DNA from 2 places in the Kluyvera sp. CRP genome. Region 2 is predicted to be linked to the other one. Evidence: predicted binding sites of a transcription regulator. Region 2 holds the regulator's gene; the other holds the start of a gene.
The links. Region 2 encodes LexA, which represses DNA repair genes until DNA is damaged. Its sites were predicted from a motif close to TNCTGTATGTACATACAGNA; they were not measured.
Positions count from the first base shown of each region.

Region 1 (11,136 bases), 2.0 Mb from region 2:
CCAATCTCCTCGAAAGAGAGCATGCGGAACACTTCGCCAAAGCCTTCTATTTCGCGGTCAAACAGCGGCAGCAGCGCTTCCGGCGCCTGATCGCCATCGGTCAGCCCGGTGCCACCGGTGATCAACACCACCTGCACGTCGTCACGGGCAATCCAGGCAGAAACCTGGGCACGAATCTGATAGCGGTTCTCTTTGACGATCGCCTTATCGACAATCTGATGTCCGGCCTCGTGGGCCGCATCGCGCAGGAAGTACCCGGAGGTGTCATCCTCCTCGCCGCGACGGTTGGAAATAGTAAGAATAGCAATGCGTGTCGGGATAAATTCAGCGCTCACCTGACTCATTTAATAGCTCCTTGATAGCCAATTATCCGCCGATATAGGATAAATTCTGGGTAATGCCGGTATTGCCCTGGTGCAGGAAGTGGGTCTGTTTTTTATGCGTCAGGGCTTCAGCAATACGCTCTTCCAACGCCTGCTGCTGGGCGTCATCGGCCAGCAGTTCGCGCAGGTCAACGCCGCCGTCGCCAAACAGGCACAGATGCAATTTCCCAACGGACGATACGCGCAGACGGTTACAGCTGGCGCAGAAGTCTTTCTCATACGGCATGATTAAGCCGATTTCCCCTTCGTAGTCGGGGTGACAGAAAACCTGCGCCGGGCCGTCGCTGCGCTGACGGATCTGATGGATCCAGCCTCGCTTAAGCAGTTCGTCGCGCAGCACCATGCCCGAGATATGGTGCTTGCGAAATAGCTCGCTGCCCTCGCCGGTTTCCATCAGTTCAATAAAGCGGAGTTGAATGCGGCGCGGTTTGATCCACGCCAGAAAGGTGTCGAGCTGGTGATGGTTCACGTCGCGCATCAGCACGGTGTTGACCTTCACTTTTTCAAAGCCGGCGGTGAAGGCGGCATCGATGCCCTCCATCACCTGGCGGAATTTGTCCTGACCCGTGATGGCGTGAAACTGACGCGCATCAAGGCTATCAACGCTCACGTTGAGTGCCGTCAACCCGGCATCACGCCAGGCGGCAACATCGCGCGCCATGCGGTAGCCATTGGTGGTCACGGCAATCTGGCGGATAGAGGCATTTTCTTTTACGGCGGCGATAACGTCGGTAAAGTCACGACGTAACGACGGCTCGCCGCCGGTCAGACGCACTTTTTCCGTTCCCAGCGCCGAAAAGGCACGCGTCACCCGGCGAATTTCGTCCAGTGACAGAAATCCTTTGTTGGTGACCCCATTCGGCTGATAGCCGTTCGGCAGGCAATAGGTGCAACGGAAGTTGCAGACGTCGGTAATCGACAGGCGCAGATAGAAAAACCTACGCGCAAACGCATCGGTGAGTTGTAAAGCCATAGACACCTTTCCAAATACGGGAGGCGAGATCATTTCTTCCTTCGCCCTGGCAACGGCGTGACCCGTTGCGGCCAAAGCACCTTATTTTTCAACTTAGGCGCAGAGGCTAGAGTGTTTTGTTCAGCCTGTTGTACACAGCGAACTGAACCAGGTTATGCCGAATAGTAGCGCGAGAATAACAGTTTCGCCATTTTCGCTTTCGCTATATAAACTTATACATAGCGACACGATCGTGCACTTTCCCTACAGAATACGTAAAAATCACGTTTTTGCATTGATATACGTCATTTTGACCGGTACAGAGCATCGTCTTTTAGTGGTAGTTAGGCTAATGTAAGCGGGTTTTCAGGACATAAGGAAGTAGTATGCGCAATCGCACTTTTGCCGATCTCGACCGCGTGGTGGCGCTCGGCGGCGGCCACGGCCTTGGACGCGTGATGTCATCCCTGTCATCGCTGGGCTCTCGCCTTACCGGTATCGTCACGACCACGGATAATGGCGGGTCTACGGGACGTATTCGTCGTTCAGAGGGCGGCATCGCCTGGGGCGATATGCGTAACTGTCTTAATCAATTAATCACCGAACCCAGCGTAGCGTCGACAATGTTTGAGTATCGTTTTGGCGGCAACGGTGAACTTTCCGGGCATAACCTTGGAAACTTGATGTTAAAGGCGTTAGATCACCTGAGCGTACGCCCTTTAGAGGCGATCAATTTAATCAGAAACCTACTAAAAGTTGAGGCGTCTTTAATCCCGATGTCCGAACAGCCGGTCGATTTGATGGCAATCGATAGCGAGGGGCATGAAATCTACGGCGAAGTGAATATCGATCAGCTGACGCTGCCGCCGCAGGAGCTGATGCTGACCCCGTCAGTGTCCGCTACCCGCGAAGCAGTACAGGCCATCGCCGAAGCCGATTTAATTCTCATCGGGCCCGGTAGTTTCTACACCAGTCTGCTGCCAATCCTGCTGCTACCGGATATCGCTCAGGCCATGCGCCGCACGCCTGCGCCGATGGTCTACATCGAAAACCTGGGTCGCGAGCACAGCCCTGCGGGCAATCTGACGCTTGCTGACCGCCTTCACCTGCTGGAGCACTATATTGGCAAGCCGGTGATTGATGCCGTGATTGTAGGTCCGAAAGCAGACATCAGTGGCACAGAGGGCAAAGTGGTTATCCAACAGCCGCTGGAGGCTAGCGACATACCCTACCGCCACGATCGCACCCTGTTACGTGCGGCGCTGGAAGAGGCGCTTCAGGCCTTTGGCCGCGCTTCCTTAAAATCTTAAGGTTGTCTTAAAATAGATCGGGCAGCATAACGAGCATCAATCTTCATAGGTTACCGTTATGCTTCGCCTGTTACGTAAACGTCCCGTTGTCAGCCGTCTGACCTACATTATTCTGTTCGCGCTCTATATTGCTCTGGCGCTGAACGTCGTTTTTTATCGTCAGGCATTTAGCCTGCTGCCGGTAGACAGCCTGCACAATACCCTCGTCTTCCTGACCATGCCGGTAGTCGCTTTTGCGGTGATGGCAATTTGTCTGGCGATTGCGTCGGTTATTCGACTTGAGAAGCTCCTCGTCACGCTGTTTATTCTGCTCAGCGCCAGCGCGCAGTATTTTATGAAGAATTACGGTGTGATTATTGACCGTTCAATGATCACCAATATCTTCGATACCACACCCGCCGAGAGCTACGCGCTGCTCTCTGGTCAAATGATTGTCGTGCTGGGTTTAACCGCTCTGCTGTTTATTGCCCTGGCGTGGTGGATTAAAATTAAACCGGCGGCAAATCTGTGGCGCGGCGCGTTAATGCGTGTCGGTACCGTCCTGGTTTCAGCACTGTTAATCGTACTGGTCGCGGGCCTGTTTTATAAAGATTACGCCTCGCTGTTTCGCAATAATAAAGAGCTGGTGAAATCGTTGAACCCATCAAACAGTATTGTGGCGCTCAACTCCTGGTATTTTCACCACAAGATGGATAATTTGCCGCTGGTAAAAATTGGTGAAGACGCGCAGCAAAAAGCCATCATGAAAAACGGACCGCGTAAGAACCTGACCATTATTGTTCTCGGAGAGACCTCGCGCGCCGCAAACTTCTCGCTGGGCGGTTACGATCGCGACACCAACCCACTGTTAGCGAAAGATAACGTGGTCTATTTCCCGAAAACGACCTCTTGCGGTACAGCAACGGCGGTTTCTGTTCCCTGTATGTTCTCCAATATGCCGCGAGCTCGCTATGATGAGTCTTTAGCCCATCATCAGGAAGGCCTGCTCGATATTATTCAGCGCGCGGGAATTCAGGTGCTGTGGAACGACAACGACGGTGGTTGTAAAGGCGCCTGTGACCGCGTACCGCATCAGGATATGACGGCGATGAAGTTACCGGGACAGTGCATTGACGGCGAATGCTATGACGACGTGCTGTTCCACGATTTAGAAAAAACCATCGACAGCATGCAGGGTGACGGCGTGATTGTGCTGCACACCATCGGCAGCCACGGCCCGACCTATTACAACCGTTACCCACCGCAGTTCCGTCGTTTTACGCCAACCTGCGACACCAGCGAAATTCAGTCTTGTTCTCAGGAACAGCTGAAAAATACCTACGACAACACCATTCTGTACATCGATTATATTGTCGATAAAGCGATTAAACTGCTGCAATCAAAGCAGGATAAATTTACCACCAGCCTGGTTTATCTTTCCGACCACGGAGAGTCGTTAGGTGAAAATGGCGTTTATCTGCACGGCTTACCGTATTCTATTGCGCCAGAAACGCAAAAACATGTGCCGATGCTGTTATGGTTATCTGACGATTATCAAAAACGCTATGGCGTGAACTACGATTGCCTGCAAAAACAGGCCAAAGAAAATGACTATTCTCAGGATAATCTGTTCTCTACCGTACTGGGTATGACTGGCGTAGAGACAAAGGAATATCATGCAGCGGATGATATATTAGCGACCTGCAAATAGAGGCGAACAGATGAAAATATTAGTCGTTGAAGATGACACGCTGTTACTGCAGGGGCTGATTCTGGCCATGCAGAGTGAAGGATACGCCTGCGACGGTGTTGCCACCGCGCAGCAAGCGGCGCTGAGTCTTGCGAATGGCCACTATAGCCTGGTGGTGCTGGATCTTGGCCTGCCGGATGAAGACGGGCTGCATTTCCTGCATCGTATGCGTCAGGAAAAAATGAGCACTCCGGTGCTGATTCTGACGGCCCGCGATACCCTGGAAGACCGGGTCAGCGGCCTGGATACCGGTGCCGACGACTATCTGATCAAACCCTTTGCGCTCGAAGAGCTCAATGCCCGCATTCGTGCGCTGCTGCGCCGTAATCTCAATCAGGGCGATAACGAGGTGACGGTCGAAAATCTGCGCCTTAACGTCACTCGCCGCCAGGTATGGCTAGACGGCGAACTGCTGGAGCTGACGCCTAAAGAGTACGCCCTACTTTCCCGCCTGATGCTCAAGGCTGGCAGCCCGGTGCACCGCGAGATTCTCTACAACGATATCTACAACTGGGATAATGAACCGGCAACCAACACGCTGGAGGTGCATATCCACAACCTGCGTGACAAAGTGGGTAAGGCCCGTATTCGCACCGTGCGCGGCTTTGGCTACCAGCTGGTTAATTCCAGCCCAACGGAGTAACCCATGGCATTATTCTCCGTTCGCCAATGGCCAATGCGCCACCAGTTGCTGCTGGCGATTGGCCTGATTCTGATCGTATTCCAGCTTATCAGCGTGTTCTGGCTGTGGCATGAGAGCAAAGAGCAAATCGAGCTGGAAGTGGCGATGCTGCTCAACAACCACAACAACGTGAAACATATCCGCCACGAAGTTCGTGAAGCGATTGCCAGCCTGCTGGTGCCAAGCGTGGTGATCATCGGACTAGCGCTGTTTTTGTGTCTACAGGCGGTCAAACGTATCACCCGCCCTCTGGCTGACCTACAGCAAGAGCTGGATCGCCGTACCCCGGGGAATTTACAGCCCATTTACCTACAGCAAACCACCGTTGAGGTTGAAGCGGTCACCAAAGCCATCAACCAACTGGTGGAAAACCTGACCCAAACGCTCGACCGGGAACGCCTGTTCACCGCTGACGTGGCCCATGAGCTACGTACTCCGCTGGCGGGGTTAAAGCTGCATCTGGAGCTGCTGGAGAAAACGCAGAAACTGAGCCTTGCCCCGCTGATTCAGCGTTTGGATCAGATGACTGAAAGCGTTGCGCAACTGCTACTGCTGGCGCGGGTCGGCCAGTCCTTTTCAGCGGGAAGCTATCAGCAGGTGAATTTGCTGAGTGATGTGCTGGAACCGCTTAAGGACGAGCTGGAAACGATGCTGGAGGTGCGAGCGCAGAAGTTAGTCATTGCCGAGCCGACACCCACGGTAACCGTTGCCGGTGATGCGACGCTGCTGCGCCTGATGGTTCGTAACCTGGTAGAGAATGCACATCGCTACAGCCCAAAATCAACCACCATTACGCTGTCGCTGGCCGCAGACAGCAAACCAATGTTGATTGTGGAAGATGAAGGGCCAGGAATTGATGAATCGAAGGTAGGCGAGCTGAGCCAGGCTTTTGTGCGCATGGACAGCCGCTATGGCGGCATTGGCCTCGGGCTTAGCATCGTGACGCGCATCGCCCAGCTGCATGAAGCGGCGTTCTTCCTGCAAAACCGCGAAAACACAACCGGGACGCGGGCATGGGTAGAGTTTTTGCCGACAAAGCGCTAAGAGAAGTCAGTAGCTCAACAGCCAGTGGCTCAGGAAACCGGCAACGATGGCAACGGAGACGAGTAAGGTAAATAACTGCTGGAAATTCAGATTCGACATGACGCTACCCCTAATGATTTTAAGGATAGTATCAGCAGAATAGATTAAGTGAACATTAAGGCGGATAGCGGGATCGTGATGGCCGCCGCAACTCAGATAAATAGAGCCTGGTACACCCCCCCATAAGCCGGATAAAGCGTTTGCGCCGCCATCCGGCAAATGAGCCGAACGGCCTGATGGCGCTACGCTTATCAGGCCGACTCGATATTTTCGCTGCGGATCACGACGCTGCGATAAACAGTTCACGCAGTTGATGCAAACGGTCGCGAATTTCTGCCGCTTCTTCAAACTCGAGGTTCTGAGCGTGTTTCAGCATCTGCGCCTCCAGCGTTTGAATCTGCTGCTGGAGCGCTTTCGGCGTCAGCGCTTTCACGTCTGGCTCAACGATTGGCGAGGCAGAACGAGACTTGCCGCGCCCCTTCGCTTTCGTTTTCGCCAGCCCCTCGCCCATCGCCAGAATATCGACAACGTCTTTCACCAGCCCCTGAGGCACGATGCCATGCTCTTCATTGTAGCGTTCCTGCTTCTCGCGACGGCGTTCCGTTTCGCCAATCGCCTTCGCCATTGATGGGGTAATCTTGTCGCCGTAGAGAATGGCCTTACCGTTGATATTACGCGCGGCACGGCCAATGGTCTGAATCAGCGAACGTTCCGAACGCAGGAAGCCCTCTTTGTCGGCATCGAGAATCGCCACCAGCGAGACTTCCGGCATATCCAGGCCTTCACGCAGCAGGTTGATACCCACCAGCACGTCAAACTCGCCCAGACGTAAATCCCGAATGATCTCCATACGTTCAACGGTGTCGATATCAGAGTGCAGGTAGCGTACGCGCTCACCGTGTTCTTCGAGATATTCCGTCAGGTCTTCCGCCATGCGTTTGGTCAGGGTTGTCACCAGCACGCGTTCGTTGATAACCGAGCGCTTGCGAATTTCTGACAGCAGATCATCCACCTGAGTCGCCACCGGGCGTACCTCAATCAACGGATCAAGCAGGCCGGTTGGACGCACCACCTGGTCGATAACTTCGCCGCCGGATTTCTCCAGTTCATAGTTACCCGGCGTTGCCGAAACATAGATGGTTTGCGGCGCCAGCGCTTCAAATTCTTCGAACTTCAACGGGCGGTTGTCGAGCGCCGACGGCAGACGGAAGCCGTACTCGACCAGTGTCTCTTTGCGCGCCCGGTCGCCGCGGTACATGCCGCCAATTTGCGGAATGGTGACGTGCGATTCATCAATCACCAGCAGGCCGTCAGCCGGCAGATAATCGAACAACGTCGGCGGTGGCTCGCCCGGCCCGCGCCCGGACAGGAAGCGTGAGTAGTTTTCAATGCCCGAGCAGTAGCCAAGCTCGTTCATCATTTCAAGATCGAACTGAGTACGCTGGCTCAGACGCTGCTCTTCGAGGAGCTTGTTATTTTCCAGCAGCACCTTGCGGCGCTCTGCCAGCTCAACCTTGATATCTTCCATCGCCTGGACAATGCGCTCACGCGGCGTGACGTAGTGCGATTTCGGGTAGATGGTGAAGCGCTGAATGGTCGACTCGACGTGCCCGGTTAGCGGATCGAACAGCGAGAGGCGCTCGACCTCTTCATCAAACAGCTCAACGCGCAGCGCCAGATCGTCAGACTCTGCCGGGAAGATATCAATCACCTCGCCGCGTACGCGGAAGGTCGCGCGCTGGAACGCCTGATCGTTGCGGGTGTACTGTAGCTCAGCCAGGCGGCGCAGAATTGAACGCTGGTCGATAATCATGCCGACCGTCAGGTGCAGCATCATTTTCAAATAGAGATCGGGATCGCCCAGGCCGTAAATCGCCGACACCGAGGCCACCACCACGACATCGCGGCGCTCAAGCAGTGCTTTGGTGGCGGACAGACGCATCTGCTCAATGTGTTCGTTCACCGAGGCGTCTTTTTCGATAAAGGTGTCGGAGCTGGGAACGTAGGCTTCTGGCTGGTAGTAATCGTAGTAGGAGACAAAATACTCCACCGCGTTTTCCGGGAAGAATGCCTTCATTTCGCCATAGAGCTGCGCGGCCAGCGTTTTGTTCGGCGCCAGCACCATCGTCGGACGCTGGAGATCGGCAATGACGTTGGCCACAGTAAAGGTTTTCCCCGACCCGGTAACGCCCAGCAGCGTCTGGTGCGCGAGACCGTCCTCCAGCCCCTCTTTCAGACGTGAGATGGCTACCGGCTGGTCGCCGGAAGGGCTGAACGCGGAATGTAATTTAAAGGGTTTACTCATGGGCAACGCTACCTGATAACGGATGGGTCGGGCTGGAGATTAATTCTACTCGCCGCCTGCCAAATTGCCAATAAAAAATACTGGATATAAAAACAGTAATCTATTATCGTATTTTGAGCAAAACAGGTTGCGGCATGCGTCACAGGCGAAAATTTATCCTCTGACAACTTAAAACACCAGTTGAACCGGGTTATCCCCAGAACTTTTTCTCTTTTAACATTTGTCAATATCGGTCATGAAAGTTTTATGGCAATCCGCAGCACTTTTTATTACGCCATTGCTTTTATTTATCTTGTTGATTATTAATAAAAAGATAGAAAAGCCGCCTTTCGCATCAATTCAGGCGCAGGCCGCATGTTCTCTCGTTTACCGCTAGTTTTCTAACTCTAATACACAGGGTTATCCACAGGAATAGTGGATAACTGCCGCTAGCCCCTATCCCTCGCCACCCGGCGGTTTGCGCAACTTCCTGTCAACGTGAAATCAAAAAAATATTTTCTCGCCAATTTTGATATGTATCAGCGAAAAGGCGCACGTGTTTTATCCATAACGGCGTGCTTTTTCCTTACGTTTTCTGCGGGTTATCGCTTACGAATGAAGATAACCCGCGAGAGAAAAATCAGAATAAAAAAAGGGGTTTATAACAGACTCAAATCGAGATAGCCGCCAAGAGGTCGATCGTCGACCGACTCGCCAAGCCACGGAATTTCGCCCAGCAGGGGGGCAGGCAGCATTCTCTGGAGGGTACTCAGATACTCGGCATGGCGGCGCCCCGGCGGTACGACGTCATTGGCAATCCAGCCAGCCAGCCGCAGCCCGGCCTGCTGTACTGCCTGAGCGGTTAGCACGGCATGATTGATGCAACCCAGCTTCACCCCCACCACCAGAATAACCGGCAGTTGCTCGTCGCGAACCCAGTCGGCGAGCGTCAGCGTGGGCGAGAGCGGCGTAAACCAGCCGCCAGCGCCTTCCACCAGCACCCAGTCGGCCTGCGCTTCTAAAGCACGCAAACCCGCCGATAGCACGCCAGCCTCAATAGGCCGCTGCTCATCGGCGCTCACAATATGCGGTGACGTGGGTTCCGCAAAGGTATACGGGTTCACCTCTTCATAACGCAGTGGCAGCGCGCTGTTACGCTGGAGCGCCAGCGCGTCGCTGTTGCGCAACCCCTCATCGGTCATTTCGCTGCCCGATGCTACCGGCTTATAGCCCACGGCGCGACGGCCCAGCAGGCGTGCGGCCTGCAATAGTGCGGTGCTGGCAACGGTTTTCCCGACTTCCGTATCGGTTCCGGTTACATAAAAACGTTCAGTCACGTGTGATGATTCCTGTGAAAAGATGGTAGGTCAGCGGGCAAATCCCCTCCTGCCTCGGCCAGGCCAGCTGTAGCTGCTGGAGCCTGCCGCGGGTGAGCGGCTGGCGGCTGCGCCCCTGGTGCAGGTGTGTTGCGCCAATCCCCTTTAACGAGCGCATCGCGCTCAGCGCATCGGGAAAAGAAAGGGTGATGGTGGTCGCCATCCCATGGCCAGAATAGGCCGCCAGCGCCTCGCGCAGCGTCGCTTCAGGCAGGAAGCGATTGGCGTGCGGATGGCTGTCGAGAGCCTGCCACGCCTGGTTAAGCTCCGGCAGCGAACCCGCCGTCAGCGTGGTAAATGCCAGCGTGCCACCGGGGGCGAGCTGACGATAAAGGCCAGCCAGCGCTGCATGCAGATCGCTACACCACTGAATAGCCAGATTGCTCCACGCTAAATCGAAGCCGCCGCCAGGTAGCGGTATATCCTCGATATCCGCCAGCAGATACGCATCCGCCGCCTGCTGTAGACGCGCCTGTCGCAGCATCTCCGCCGAGAGATCCAGCGCGGTAACGTGGCTGCCCTGCTCGCGCCAGTAGCGGCTGTAGCTCCCCGGCCCACAGCCGGCATCGAGTACGCGGGAAAACGCCCGCGCCGGCAGCTGGGACAGCAGCTGCGCGGCGCTGAGGCGCTGTAACTCGTCGTGTTGTTGATAAGACGCCGCCGCGCGGCCAAACGCCGCGGCGACCGCCTGTTTATCCACGCTCGCCATGCAAAACCTCCAGCAGATGAGCAACGTCCTGCGCGTCATGCGCGGCAGTGAGCGTCAGACGCAAACGCGCGGTGCCCGCGGGTACCGTCGGTGGACGAATAGCCGTGACCCAGCAATCCTGCGCACGCAAGCGTTCGGCTAACCGCAGCGTGTCTGCGTTATCACCGACGATCAACGGTTGAATGGCGCTCTGCGAGCCGCTCAGCGCGTAGGCCAGCCCTTGCGCGCCACGGCGAAAATCAGCAATGTGTTGGGTCAAAATGTCGCGGCGCTGTTGGCCGTCATCGCTCTGAATGACCGCCAGCGCCGCCTGTAACGCTTGCGCCTGGGCGGGAGGCATCGCGGTGCTGTAAATCAGATGACGGGCGAACTGGATGAAATAGTCGGCGACCGCCTGGCTGCAAAGCACCGCCGCGCCGCTCAGGCCAAAGGCTTTGCCGAACGTCACCACCAGTAGCTCCGGCTTAACGCCCTGCTGAAAGCAACTGCCGCGTCCATTTTCACCGACTACGCCAATACCGTGCGCATCATCGACCATCAGCCACGCGTCGGCGGCACGCGCCGCGGCGGCGACCTCGGCCAGCGGCGCGCTGTCGCCATCCATACTGAACACCCCTTCCGTCACCAC
Region 1 covers NZ_CP082841.1:2,709,338-2,720,473, reverse strand. Annotated here, with positions in the region: gene moaB (molybdenum cofactor biosynthesis protein B) at 1-344, opposite strand, end outside; gene moaA (GTP 3',8-cyclase MoaA) at 367-1,356, opposite strand; molybdenum cofactor riboswitch at 1,344-1,480, opposite strand; gene yvcK (uridine diphosphate-N-acetylglucosamine-binding protein YvcK) at 1,722-2,645, shown strand; gene eptA (phosphoethanolamine transferase EptA) at 2,704-4,335, shown strand; gene pmrA (two-component system response regulator PmrA) at 4,346-5,017, shown strand; gene pmrB (two-component system sensor histidine kinase PmrB) at 5,021-6,100, shown strand; gene uvrB (excinuclease ABC subunit UvrB) at 6,420-8,444, opposite strand; gene bioD (dethiobiotin synthase) at 9,083-9,760, opposite strand; gene bioC (malonyl-ACP O-methyltransferase BioC) at 9,753-10,508, opposite strand; gene bioF (8-amino-7-oxononanoate synthase) at 10,492-11,136, opposite strand, start outside.
Region 1: a site for LexA is predicted at 8,523-8,542, ahead of uvrB (excinuclease ABC subunit UvrB). Genes of this name have one in related genera too.

Region 2 (11,136 bases):
GCTGTGAATAGCGAGGGAAAAAGCGTCTTGTTCCCCTAACTGAAATTTTCTTCGGTTATCGTTATTTTTAATAAGCGCTCTAATCTTTATAGAAGAAGAGGCTAATTTCGCCCAGGTTTTCCATCGTGCGGGCCAAAAAACTGCGGCGGATGGTCCACCCAGCGATCGTCGCGCGTGACGGCATACGAGGCATTTAGCGGGTAGTAAATCCGGTTGTGTTTCTTATTGGCTTCCCCCACCACCAGCAGCCGGACCTCTTCTGACGTGTTGTTGATAAAGGTATGGCAAACGCCGGTTCCTGCCGGAAAGCCCACGCTGTCACCGGGTTCCAGCTTCCACAGATAGCCGTTAATCCACGCCTGCGGATAACCTTCCAGTACGTAGATAAACTCCTCTTCGTCGCTCTCGGCATGCGGGTAGGAAGTGCGTCGGCCTGGCGGCAAGCGCTCGTGGTGAATACCAAGATGTCTCAGCCCCAGCGCACGAGCCAGCGGCGCGCCGATGGAGAAGCGCTCATCGCTGTCGGGATAGGTAGAGTCATCCGGTCCTTCAACATCGTGCCAATGGCGAATACAGTCGGGTCTTTTCATCATTTTTCATCCTGAGTGTGAAGTGCACCTGCTATAACACAGCTATAGCACACCTGTGGAAACTCGGCGTTTCCGGCATAACATGGTAAAGTAGGGGTTTATTTCCCCGTAACCTGAGGACGCCAATGGATAAGACCACCACGCAAGAACTGTTAGCGCAAGCTGAAAAGCTGTGCGCGCAACGCGGCGTGCGCCTGACTCCGCAACGTCTCGAAGTGTTGCGCCTGATGAGTCTGCAGGAAGGGGCAATCAGCGCCTATGACCTGCTGGATCTGCTGCGCGAGAAAGAGCCGCAGGCCAAGCCGCCGACCGTCTACCGCGCGCTGGAGTTTCTGCTTGAGCAGGGCTTCGTGCACAAGGTCGAGTCCGCTAACAGCTACGTCCTGTGCCACCTGTTCGATCAGCCGACCCACACCTCCGCAATGTTTATCTGCGATCGCTGCGGCGTGGTGAAAGAAGAGTGTGCGGAAGGCGTTGAGGACATCATGCATACGCTGGCAGCAAAGATGGGCTTTGCGCTGCGCCACAACGTCATTGAAGCGCACGGGCTGTGTTCCGCCTGCGTGGAAGTTGAAGCCTGTCGCGCGCATGAACATTGCCATCACGACCATACGATTCATATTAAAAAGAAATCCCGCTAACGCGGGATTGATGGGGAGCGTACCTCCTTGTACGCATGGGCAGGAGGAGTGCGTTACCAGCGGTGATTGTGCCGTTTATCCCAGCTATCCACCTCTTTTTCCGCCTGATCTTTTGCGTATCCATAACGTTCCTGGATTTTACCGACCAGCTGATCGCGTTTACCTTCGATCACCGTGATGTCATCATCGGTCAGTTTGCCCCATTGCTCTTTCACTTTACCTTTAAGCTGCTTCCAGTTACCGCCGACTTCGTCTTTATTCATCATTGAATCCTCGATCGTCAGTGAATGAATAGCGAGAGAGTGTGAACTCTTTTTCGCTAAGCGTGAGGTTAATTGTAGTCAGTCATTCTGAGCATGATTCACTATTCGGAATCTTTAACCATCACATCAGGAAAACCAGCTGTCATTTCGCCAGTGGCGACGCCAGATATACGCCAGCGACAGGCCGCGCAGCGCGAGGAAAACGGCCAACGCCAGCCACAGCCCATGGTTGCCAAGCACCGGCAGTGCCAGCAGCGTCAGCGCAAAACCGGCGGCGGCGACCGCCATGCTGTTGCGCATCTCGGCGCCTCGCGTGGCGCCGATAAACATGCCGTCCAGCAGATAACACCAGACGCCAATCACCGGCAGCACCACCTGCCACAGCACGTAACGGTCGGCCAGTTGCTGCAGTTCGGGCAGCGAGGTAAGCAAGGCGACGATATTTTCGCCAAACACGGCGTATACCAGCGCAAAAGCCAGCGCCACCACGCCCGCCTGACGGCACGCGGCGCGCCAGATCTCAAGCAGTTTGCTGCCATCACGCGCGCCATACGCCTGGCCGGAGTGCGCCTCCACCGCATAAGCGAAGCCATCCAGCGCGTAGGCGGTGAAAGTGAGCATCGTCATCAGCACCGCGTTCACCGCCACCACTTCACCACCGAGCCGCGCGCCAAAGACGGTGACCGCGCCGAAGCACAGCTGTAACAGCAGGGAACGCAGCATAATGTCGCGGTTGAGCGCCAGCAGGCGGCGGATGTTGCCGCGCCAGGCGGTTTTCAGCATCGCCCAGGAGATGCCGCGCATCGCCATCACCTTGTGTACCATTCCCAGCCCGACCAGCAGGGTGGCGTATTCGGCAATCGCCGTAGCGAGCGCGGCGCCCTGCACGTTCATGTGCAGACCCATCACCAGCCACAGGTCGAGCACAATGTTCAGCACATTCCCCACCACGAGCAGCACCACCGGCGCGCGCGCATACTGCACGCCCAGTAGCCACCCCAGCAGGACCAGGTTCGCCAGGGAAGCAGGCGCGCTGAGCCAGCGAATGGCGAGGAAGCGACGCGCCTGCTCTAGCACCTCACCGCTGCCGCCAACGATAGACAGCGCCAGATTAATCAGCGGGGTTTTAAACACAATGATCAGCAACCCGGCGCCCAGCGCCAGCATCAACGGTTGCACCAGCGCGCGTGCCAGCGCCTGCGGGTTTTTCGCGCCAAAGGCCTGCGCCGTCAGGCCGGTTGTACTCATACGTAGAAACAGCAGCAGCATAAACAGGAAGCTGGTCGCCGTCGCCCCAATAGCGACACCGCCCAGATAGACGGGGCTGTCCAGGTGACCGATGACGGCGGTATCGACCAGACCCAGAAGAGGCACGGTAATGTTGGAGAAGATCATCGGTAGCGCAAGGCGCCACAGCGCTTTATCAGCGGAAGTGAGTAGCGACATGGGTATCAACCAGAACGAAAAAAGGCTGCGATAGCGGATGTATCGCAGCCATTAGAGAGGGGGAGTTTTTACAGCCATTCGCCGTTGCGGATAACGCCAACGGCCAGCCCTTCAATGGAGAAATTCTGCTGACGCAGATCCACCACGATCGGCTTAAATTCGCTGTTTTCTGGCAGCAGTTCGACGACGTTACCCTGTTTTTTCAGGCGTTTGACCGTGACTTCTTCGTCGATGCGCGCGACAACGACCTGGCCGTTACGTACGTCCTGAGTCTTATGCACCGCGAGCAGGTCGCCGTCCATAATCCCGATATCTTTCATCGACATGCCGCTAACGCGCAGCAGGAAGTCGGCGCTCGGTTTGAACAGCGACGGGTCAACCTGGTAATGGCCTTCGATATGCTGCTGCGCCAGCAGCGGTTCGCCCGCCGCGACGCGGCCCACCAGCGGCAGACCTTCTTCTTCTTCCACCAGCAGGCGGATACCGCGAGAAGCGCCGGAGACAATCTCGATGACACCTTTACGCGCCAGCGCTTTCAGGTGCTCTTCAGCCGCGTTCGGGGAACGGAACCCCAAGCGCTGAGCAATTTCCGCACGCGTCGGCGGCATGCCCGTCTGGCTGATGTGATCCCGGATGAGATCAAACACCTCTTGCTGCCTGGTCGTTAACGCTTTCATTCCGCCCCCTGGGTGTATATACAGTTATGCTGTGAGTATATACAGCTAGTGTTTATTTTGAAACCATAAAACGCACGAAATCAGGCAGTTTTCACAGCTTTAGTGGAAATGCGCCCACAGCAGCGTGCCCCAGGTGATGAGCGCGACGAAAATCGCCAGCAGCACCGCCGCCGATCCCATGTCTTTTGCCCGCCCGGACAGCTCGTGGTATTCGGAGCCGATGCGGTCCACCACCGCTTCCAGTGCACTATTGAGAATTTCCACTATCATCACCAACAGGACGGAGCCGATGAGCAGCACGCGCGTAATCGCGTCGACATCCAGCCAGCAGGCGATAATAATCGCCAGCACCGACGCGACACCCTCCTGGCGGAACGCGGCTTCGTTGATCCACGCCGCGCGAAATCCTTTCCAGGAATAGCCCGCTGCTTTGATGATTCGGGTGAGCCCGGTGGTATTATTGGCCATCTCAAGAACCTTTTTTGTTATTACGTCAATGACAATGCGTGTTATGAAGCGGTAGAACAGAAATTCTGCTGACTTTCTGATATTCTTGCCGCGCATTTGCATGATTAACCAGAGGCTTTACATCGTTTATGTCCGGCTGGCCACGAATTTACTACAAATTACTGAATTTACCATTAAGCGTACTGGTAAAAAGCAAGTCTATTCCCGCAGAGCCTGCACAGGAATTAGGGCTTGATACCTCGCGTCCGATTATGTACGTCCTGCCTTATAATTCTAAGGCCGACCTGCTGACGCTGCGCGCCCAATGTCTGGCGCACGATTTACCTGACCCGCTTGAACCGCTGGAAATCGACGGCACCCTGCTGCCGCGCTACGTGTTTATCCACGGCGGCCCGCGCGTGTTCACCTACTACACGCCGAAAGAAGAGTCGATCAAGCTGTTCCACGACTACCTCGATCTGCACCGCAGCAATCCGGATCTGGATGTGCAAATGGTGCCGGTCTCCGTGATGTTCGGGCGTTCGCCTGGCCGCGAAAAAGGCGAGGAAAACCCGCCGCTGCGAATGCTCAACGGCTTCCAGAAATTCTTCGCTGTCTCCTGGCTGGGCCGCGATAGCTTCGTGCGCTTCTCGCCGTCCGTGTCGCTGCGCCGCATGGCCGACGAACACGGCACGGACAAAATCATTGCTCAGAAGCTGGCGCGCGTCGCGCGTATGCACTTTGCCCGTCAGCGTCTGGCGGCGGTTGGCCCGCGTCTGCCGGCGCGTCACGACCTGTTCAAAAAGCTGCTGGCGTCGAAAGCCATCGCCAAGGCGGTAGAAGACGAAGCGCGCAGCAAGAAAATCTCGCACGAGAAGGCGCAGCAAAACGCCATTGCGCTAATGGAAGAGATTGCGGCGAACTTCTCCTACGAGATGATTCGCCTCACCGACCGTATCCTCAGCTTTACCTGGAACCGTCTGTATCAGGGGATTAACGTCCATAACGCCGAGCGCGTACGCCAGCTGGCGCACGACGGCCATGAAATCGTCTACGTGCCCTGCCACCGTAGCCATATGGACTACCTGTTGCTCTCTTACGTGCTCTATCACCAGGGGCTGGTGCCGCCGCATATTGCTGCCGGTATCAACCTGAACTTCTGGCCGGCTGGCCCGATTTTCCGCCGCCTGGGCGCGTTCTTTATCCGCCGTACCTTTAAGGGCAACAAGCTGTACTCCACGGTGTTCCGCGAATACCTCGGCGAGCTGTTCAGCCGCGGCTACTCCGTTGAATACTTCGTGGAAGGCGGGCGTTCCCGTACCGGCCGCCTGCTGGATCCGAAAACCGGCACCCTGTCGATGACCATTCAGGCAATGCTGCGCGGCGGTACTCGCCCGATTACGTTAGTGCCGATTTACATCGGCTACGAGCACGTGATGGAAGTGGGTACCTACGCCAAAGAGCTGCGCGGCGCGACCAAAGAGAAAGAGAGCCTGCCGCAGATGCTGCGCGGTCTGAGCAAGCTGCGTAATCTCGGCCAGGGCTACGTCAACTTCGGCGAACCCATGCCGCTGATGACCTACCTGAACCACCACGTGCCGGAGTGGCGCGAGTCGATCGACCCGATCGAAGCCGTACGCCCGGCGTGGCTGACGCCGACCGTCAATAAACTGGCGGGCGAGCTGATGGTGCGCATTAACAACGCCGGTGCCGCCAACGCCATGAACCTGTGCTGCACCGCGCTGCTGGCCTCTCGCCAGCGTTCGCTGACCCGCGAACAGCTGACGCAGCAGCTGGAATGCTACCTGGCGTTAATGCGTAATGCGCCGTACGCGCCGGATGCTACCGCGCCAAAAGCCTCCGCCAGCGAGCTTATCGACCACGCGCTGCAGATGAACAAGTTCGAAGTCGAGAAAGACACCATCGGCGACATCATCATTCTGCCGCGCGAGCAGGCGGTGCTGATGACGTACTACCGCAACAACATCGCGCACATGCTGATTATGCCGTCGCTGTTGGCCACCATCATGACTCAACATCGCCAGATCTCCCGTGACCAGGTGTTGAGTATGATCGAAACGCTGTATCCGATGCTGAAAGCCGAGCTGTTCCTGCGCTGGACGCGTGAAGAGCTGCCGGCAGTCATTGATACGCTGATCGCCGAAATGGCGCGTCAGGCGCTGATTACCGAGCAGAACGGCGAGCTGCGCATCAACGCGTCACACTCCCGCACGCTTCAACTGCTGGCGGCCGGGGCGCGCGAGACACTGCAACGCTACGCGATCACCTTCTGGCTGCTGAGCGGCAACCCGTCGATGAACCGCAGTACGCTGGAGAAAGAGAGCCGTACGCTGGCGCAGCGTCTGTCGGTGCTGCACGGCATCAACTCGCCGGAGTTCTTTGATAAAGCGGTGTTCTCGTCGCTGGTACTGACGCTCCGCGATGAGGGCTATATCAGCGACAGCGGCGACGCCGAGCCGGAAGAGACGATGAAGGTTTACCAGATGATGGCGGGCCTGATTACCTCGGACGTGCGCTTGACGATCGAGAGCGTGACGCAGGAAGAGGCGGCACAGTAAAAACAAAAATCCCCGGTCTGTACCGGGGATTTTTTTATTCGCTTATTGGGTGCCGGCCAGGCGACAGTTTCATGCCAAACTCAGAACTGCCAGTAGCTCATCGCCAGCCCAATAAACAGCACCAGACCCACGTAGTTATTGTTCATAAACGCCTGGAAGCACGGCCCACGCTCGCGGTGGCGGATCAGCTTCTGTTGGTAGACGAACAGCGCACCGGCGATCAGGATTGACCAGTAAAACTCCCAGTTCAGGCCGTTCAACCAGCCGATAAGCGCCATCAGCGCCAGCACGCACGCCTGCAGGATACCGATAATCAGACGGTCGTTATCGCCGAACAGAATCGCCGTGGATTTGATGCCAATCTTCACGTCATCATCACGGTCAACCATCGCATACTGGGTATCATAGGCCACCGCCCACAAAATATTCGCCAGCAGCATCAGCCAGCAGCTCAGCGGCAGTGACTCGCTGACCGCCGCGAAGGCCATCGGAATTGACCAGCCAAACGCCGCCCCCAGCACCACCTGCGGCAGGTGGGTATAACGCTTCATAAACGGGTAAACCCAGGCCAGCGCCAGCGCCGCCACCGACAACAGAATGGTCATCGTGTTGAGCGTCAGCACCAGCAGGAAAGAGAGCGCCACCAGCACGATAAACAGCGTACGGGCCTCTTTCTCCGTGACCGCGCCGCTCGGCAGCGGACGGTTGGCCGTGCGTTTCACGTGGCCGTCGAATTTACGATCCGCATAATCGTTGACCACGCAGCCTGCGGCGCGCATCAGCCAGACGCCCGCCACAAACACCGCCAGGATCCACAGCGGCGGTACGCCCGGTGAGGCGACCCACAGTGCCCACAGCGTCGGCCACAGCAGCAGCAGCGCGCCGATCGGTTTATCCGTACGCATCAGTCGATGGTAAGCCAGTAGCTTGTTCTGCTTCAGACTCCACTCCATTCTTCTTCTTCCTCTTAGTACAGCGGCGATGCCGGTAAAAACAGCTCGGTTAACAGCAGCGGTTTACCGCTCAGGCGGAGACGGGAACGACGCCCCCACAGCGCATCATGACGGCCTATCTCAATAAAGTCTCGCGTCAGCGTCGACGACGTAAACAGATAACGACCCAGCGGCGTCTGCCCCAGGTTTTGTAGCGCCAGCTCCGGCCCACAGAGGGTCGACTCTGGCACCACGGTGCGCCCGGCAAGCCACGGCTCACCGCCGACGCACAATAATATTTCTCGCAACCAATAGCGAGACTCTTCTGGCAACAGGTGTTGTTCTTCTACCAGCGCATCGCGGCTGACAAACGCCTCGTTTAAAAGCGTTACGCTAACCGGTTTCCCAAACTGCTCAAACCGTTTGGTCATCGAATCTTCCAGCATCAGCCAGTCGCGCTGAGTGGGTTCAAGCGGGGGAATGACGTCAAAATAGCGCAGCGCGCGCAGTTGCGTCAGTGCAGGGTGCGACATGCCTGTCTCTCCAATACAAAGCGTTTCGCCATTGTATCGCAGAAAGCCGCGGGAGGGGGTGCAGTAATGGTCAAATACGATCATTAGCGCAACAGCAGTGCAACAGTTTGCTTTGCGCTATATGCCGTTCATCATCGCAGCTTGAAGGATGAAGCGTATAAAAAAGGTGTGCCCGACAGGGCACACCGAAAGGCTTCGCCTAAACATCGGCGCTGCGGGGAGAACTTACCCCTTGCCTTTTACAGCGCCGATAAAGGTGGAACGAGCAGATTTAGATCCCAGGCGTTCGGCTTCATTCATCAGTTTCAGGGCTTTGTCGATATCCCCTTTCGCCACGGCCTGTTTAATCCCGTTGTTGAAGTAGCTTTCCGTATCGTCGAGCATCGGTTCAGTTTTCGCTGCCGGAGCCGCAACTGGCGCCACGACCGGGGCCGCTGCGGGTGCGCTGGCAACCGGAGCCGCCGTGTTGCCGACAGTGACCGGAGCCGGGCCGGAAGAGCCAAACAGCGGGCCAACCAGAACGCTGGAGCTGCTGTTGGTTTTCACCTTCAGCTTCACCAGACCGTCGGTGGTGTGTTTAGCGATCGGGTCAGGAATATCCGGCACCGCGTTACCGGTGCCTTTAGCGTAGGCTTTTGCCGGATCCAGCAGCGTCGTGGTTTGCTGGAGATCTTTCTCGGTGGTAAACACCAGAACATAGAGTTTTTGCTGGCCCAGCGCCGGCGTCAGGCGCATCACCCCTTCCAGACGGTCGGCGCTCATTACGCCAGGCTCCTGGTAGGTGAAGTAGCTGCTTGGGAAGAACGCAGAAGGCGTCATATTCTGGTCAAGAATCAGCACGTTCGGCGCAAATACGCTGGTTTGTTTGTTCACTTCGCTGGTCAGGGTCAGCGTCAGCTCGCCAATATTGGCGGGAACGCTGTAGGCCACAACGTTGCCGGTGATTCCCGGAACGTTCAGGCTTTGACCACCGGTGGAAATTTGGGTGGATTGAACTTTAGATTGATCGACCGGCGTCCAGGTCAGCTGCTGGAGGGCAGCGGTCGGGATGGTCGGCGCGGCGCTGGTGTTTTGCGGCACGTAGTTGACGTCAGCGAGGCTAATGCCCGGGACGCTCGCCATTAATCCAGCGGATAAGCAGAGAGCAACGAGACTTTTTTTCATTTTCATTATGATGACCTCAGAAAGCGTGGTTCTAGCGGTAGCCAGGCAATAGCGCGCTAAACCTCAAGGAACAGAGGGGCTTGCGCCCCTCGTCGGTTGTTACGTCAGGTTAGTGCTGAATTACCACCAGATTTCCATCTGGGCACCGAAGGACCACTCATCGTTGTCGCCGCGGCTGTAGGTTTTCGCGCTGGTATCTTTGTAAGCGATACCGTTGTCGTAACCCCATTTCTCATCCCACTTCGCATAGGTTGCGAATACGCGGATGGCCGGACGGGACCAGATGCTGTCGCCAGCCTGCCACTGTTGCGCCAGGGTGATTTTGTACTGGTTGTTGGTGTCGCCGGTTTTCTGCGACTTAACGTTGTCGTAGCCGACTTCCATCAGGGTGCTCATGATTGGCGTCCATTTGTACATAGGACGCACACCGACGGTCCACCACTTGGTGCCGTTGCCATCATCGCGGTCGATATTCTGGTACATACCGACGTACATCAGATCAACTTTCTCACCGAGGGAGATTGCGCCGTGATCAAGTACACGCCACATGTCGCCGTTGTTATTGATCTTGTTATCTACCGCACCGATTTCTGCGTCTTTGTCATAGTCGTTGCCGGTGAAAGAGCCCTGAGACAGACCTTTACCCTGCGTGGTCATGGCGTCAGTGGCGTACTGAACAACAAACTTGTTGTAGCCTTTCAACATGCTCTGGGTATGTTCAGCGGTGAACATCCAGCCGTCTTTGGTTGCGCCGTCAGCAAAGCTGTAACCGTCGGTTTTGTTAGCACGACCGTAGTCAACACCCAGCTCCAGCACGCCGTCCGGGTTGGTTTCCAGACCGGCTAAACGGACGTCGAATACGTCGTTCGCTGTGTCTTTGTATTTGCTGTAAATATCATTGCTGGTGAAGATGTAAGAACCACCCGCTTCCTGAGAACGGGTTGCTGCCAGAGACAGTTTACCGAAGCCCAGATCGATGTTTTCGATACCGGCACCAGGACCCGAGATATCCCAGTAGTAGAAGTCGATCATGTGAACGTCATGACGCTGATAGAAGCGCTTACCGGCCCAGATAGTGGAACCTGGCAGCCATTCGATCAGGTTTTTACCCTGGACGTTCGCTTCACGGAACGCCGGGTCGGTTGCTTCCCAGTCGTTCTGCTGTGCAACGGAGTAAGCCACGTTGGTGTCGAAGTAGAAGCTCTTATCGCCCTCTTTCCACACTTCCTGACCTAATTTAATTTCAGCATAGGTTTCACATTCGTTACCAAGACGGTATTTACTTTGTGCACCGGTTGCCTGGAAACACTGTTGTTCGCCACCGCTACCCGTCCAGCCAATGCCGGAACGCGCGTAGCCATGAAAATCTACGGCCATTGCCTGAGCAGACATAATGCCTGCTGCGACGGCAACCGCCACGGGGAGTTTGCGCAGAGTAATCATCATTCTATCTCCTGAGATCATTGCTTTTCTTTTCAACATTTCGCCCCTGTATCGCCTTATCGCTGGCGGCGTGGGGGCTGCCTGTTTGCTTTGTTATGGGACGTTTAAACGCCGAGCTCTTTATGCAGCCGACGACATGCGGTGCCATCTTCACGGAACAGATGGCAGCGCTCTGGCGGCAAGCCGATGGCGAATGTGGCTCCCTCTTCGACCAACACCACGTCGTTCTGGCGGTAAACCAGGTTTTGACGGATGGCAGGGATCTGGATATGAATTTGTGTTTCGTTGCCCAGTTGCTCGACAACATGCACCACGCCTTCCAGCGTCACATCGGCGATGTGGCTCGGCATCAGGTGTTCCGGGCGAATGCCCAGCGACATGTTGGCGCCAACCTGCACGTTGTTACTCTCGACCGGCAGCC
Region 2 covers NZ_CP082841.1:732,928-744,063, forward strand. Annotated here, with positions in the region: gene K7B04_RS03355 (cupin domain-containing protein) at 102-590, opposite strand; gene zur (zinc uptake transcriptional repressor Zur) at 716-1,231, shown strand; gene K7B04_RS03365 (CsbD family protein) at 1,285-1,494, opposite strand; gene dinF (MATE family efflux transporter DinF) at 1,621-2,940, opposite strand; gene lexA (transcriptional repressor LexA) at 3,009-3,617, opposite strand; gene K7B04_RS03380 (diacylglycerol kinase) at 3,717-4,085, opposite strand; gene plsB (glycerol-3-phosphate 1-O-acyltransferase PlsB) at 4,214-6,643, shown strand; gene ubiA (4-hydroxybenzoate octaprenyltransferase) at 6,724-7,596, opposite strand; gene ubiC (chorismate lyase) at 7,611-8,108, opposite strand; gene malM (maltose operon protein MalM) at 8,334-9,278, opposite strand; gene K7B04_RS03405 (maltoporin) at 9,393-10,718, opposite strand; gene malK (maltose/maltodextrin ABC transporter ATP-binding protein MalK) at 10,820-11,136, opposite strand, start outside.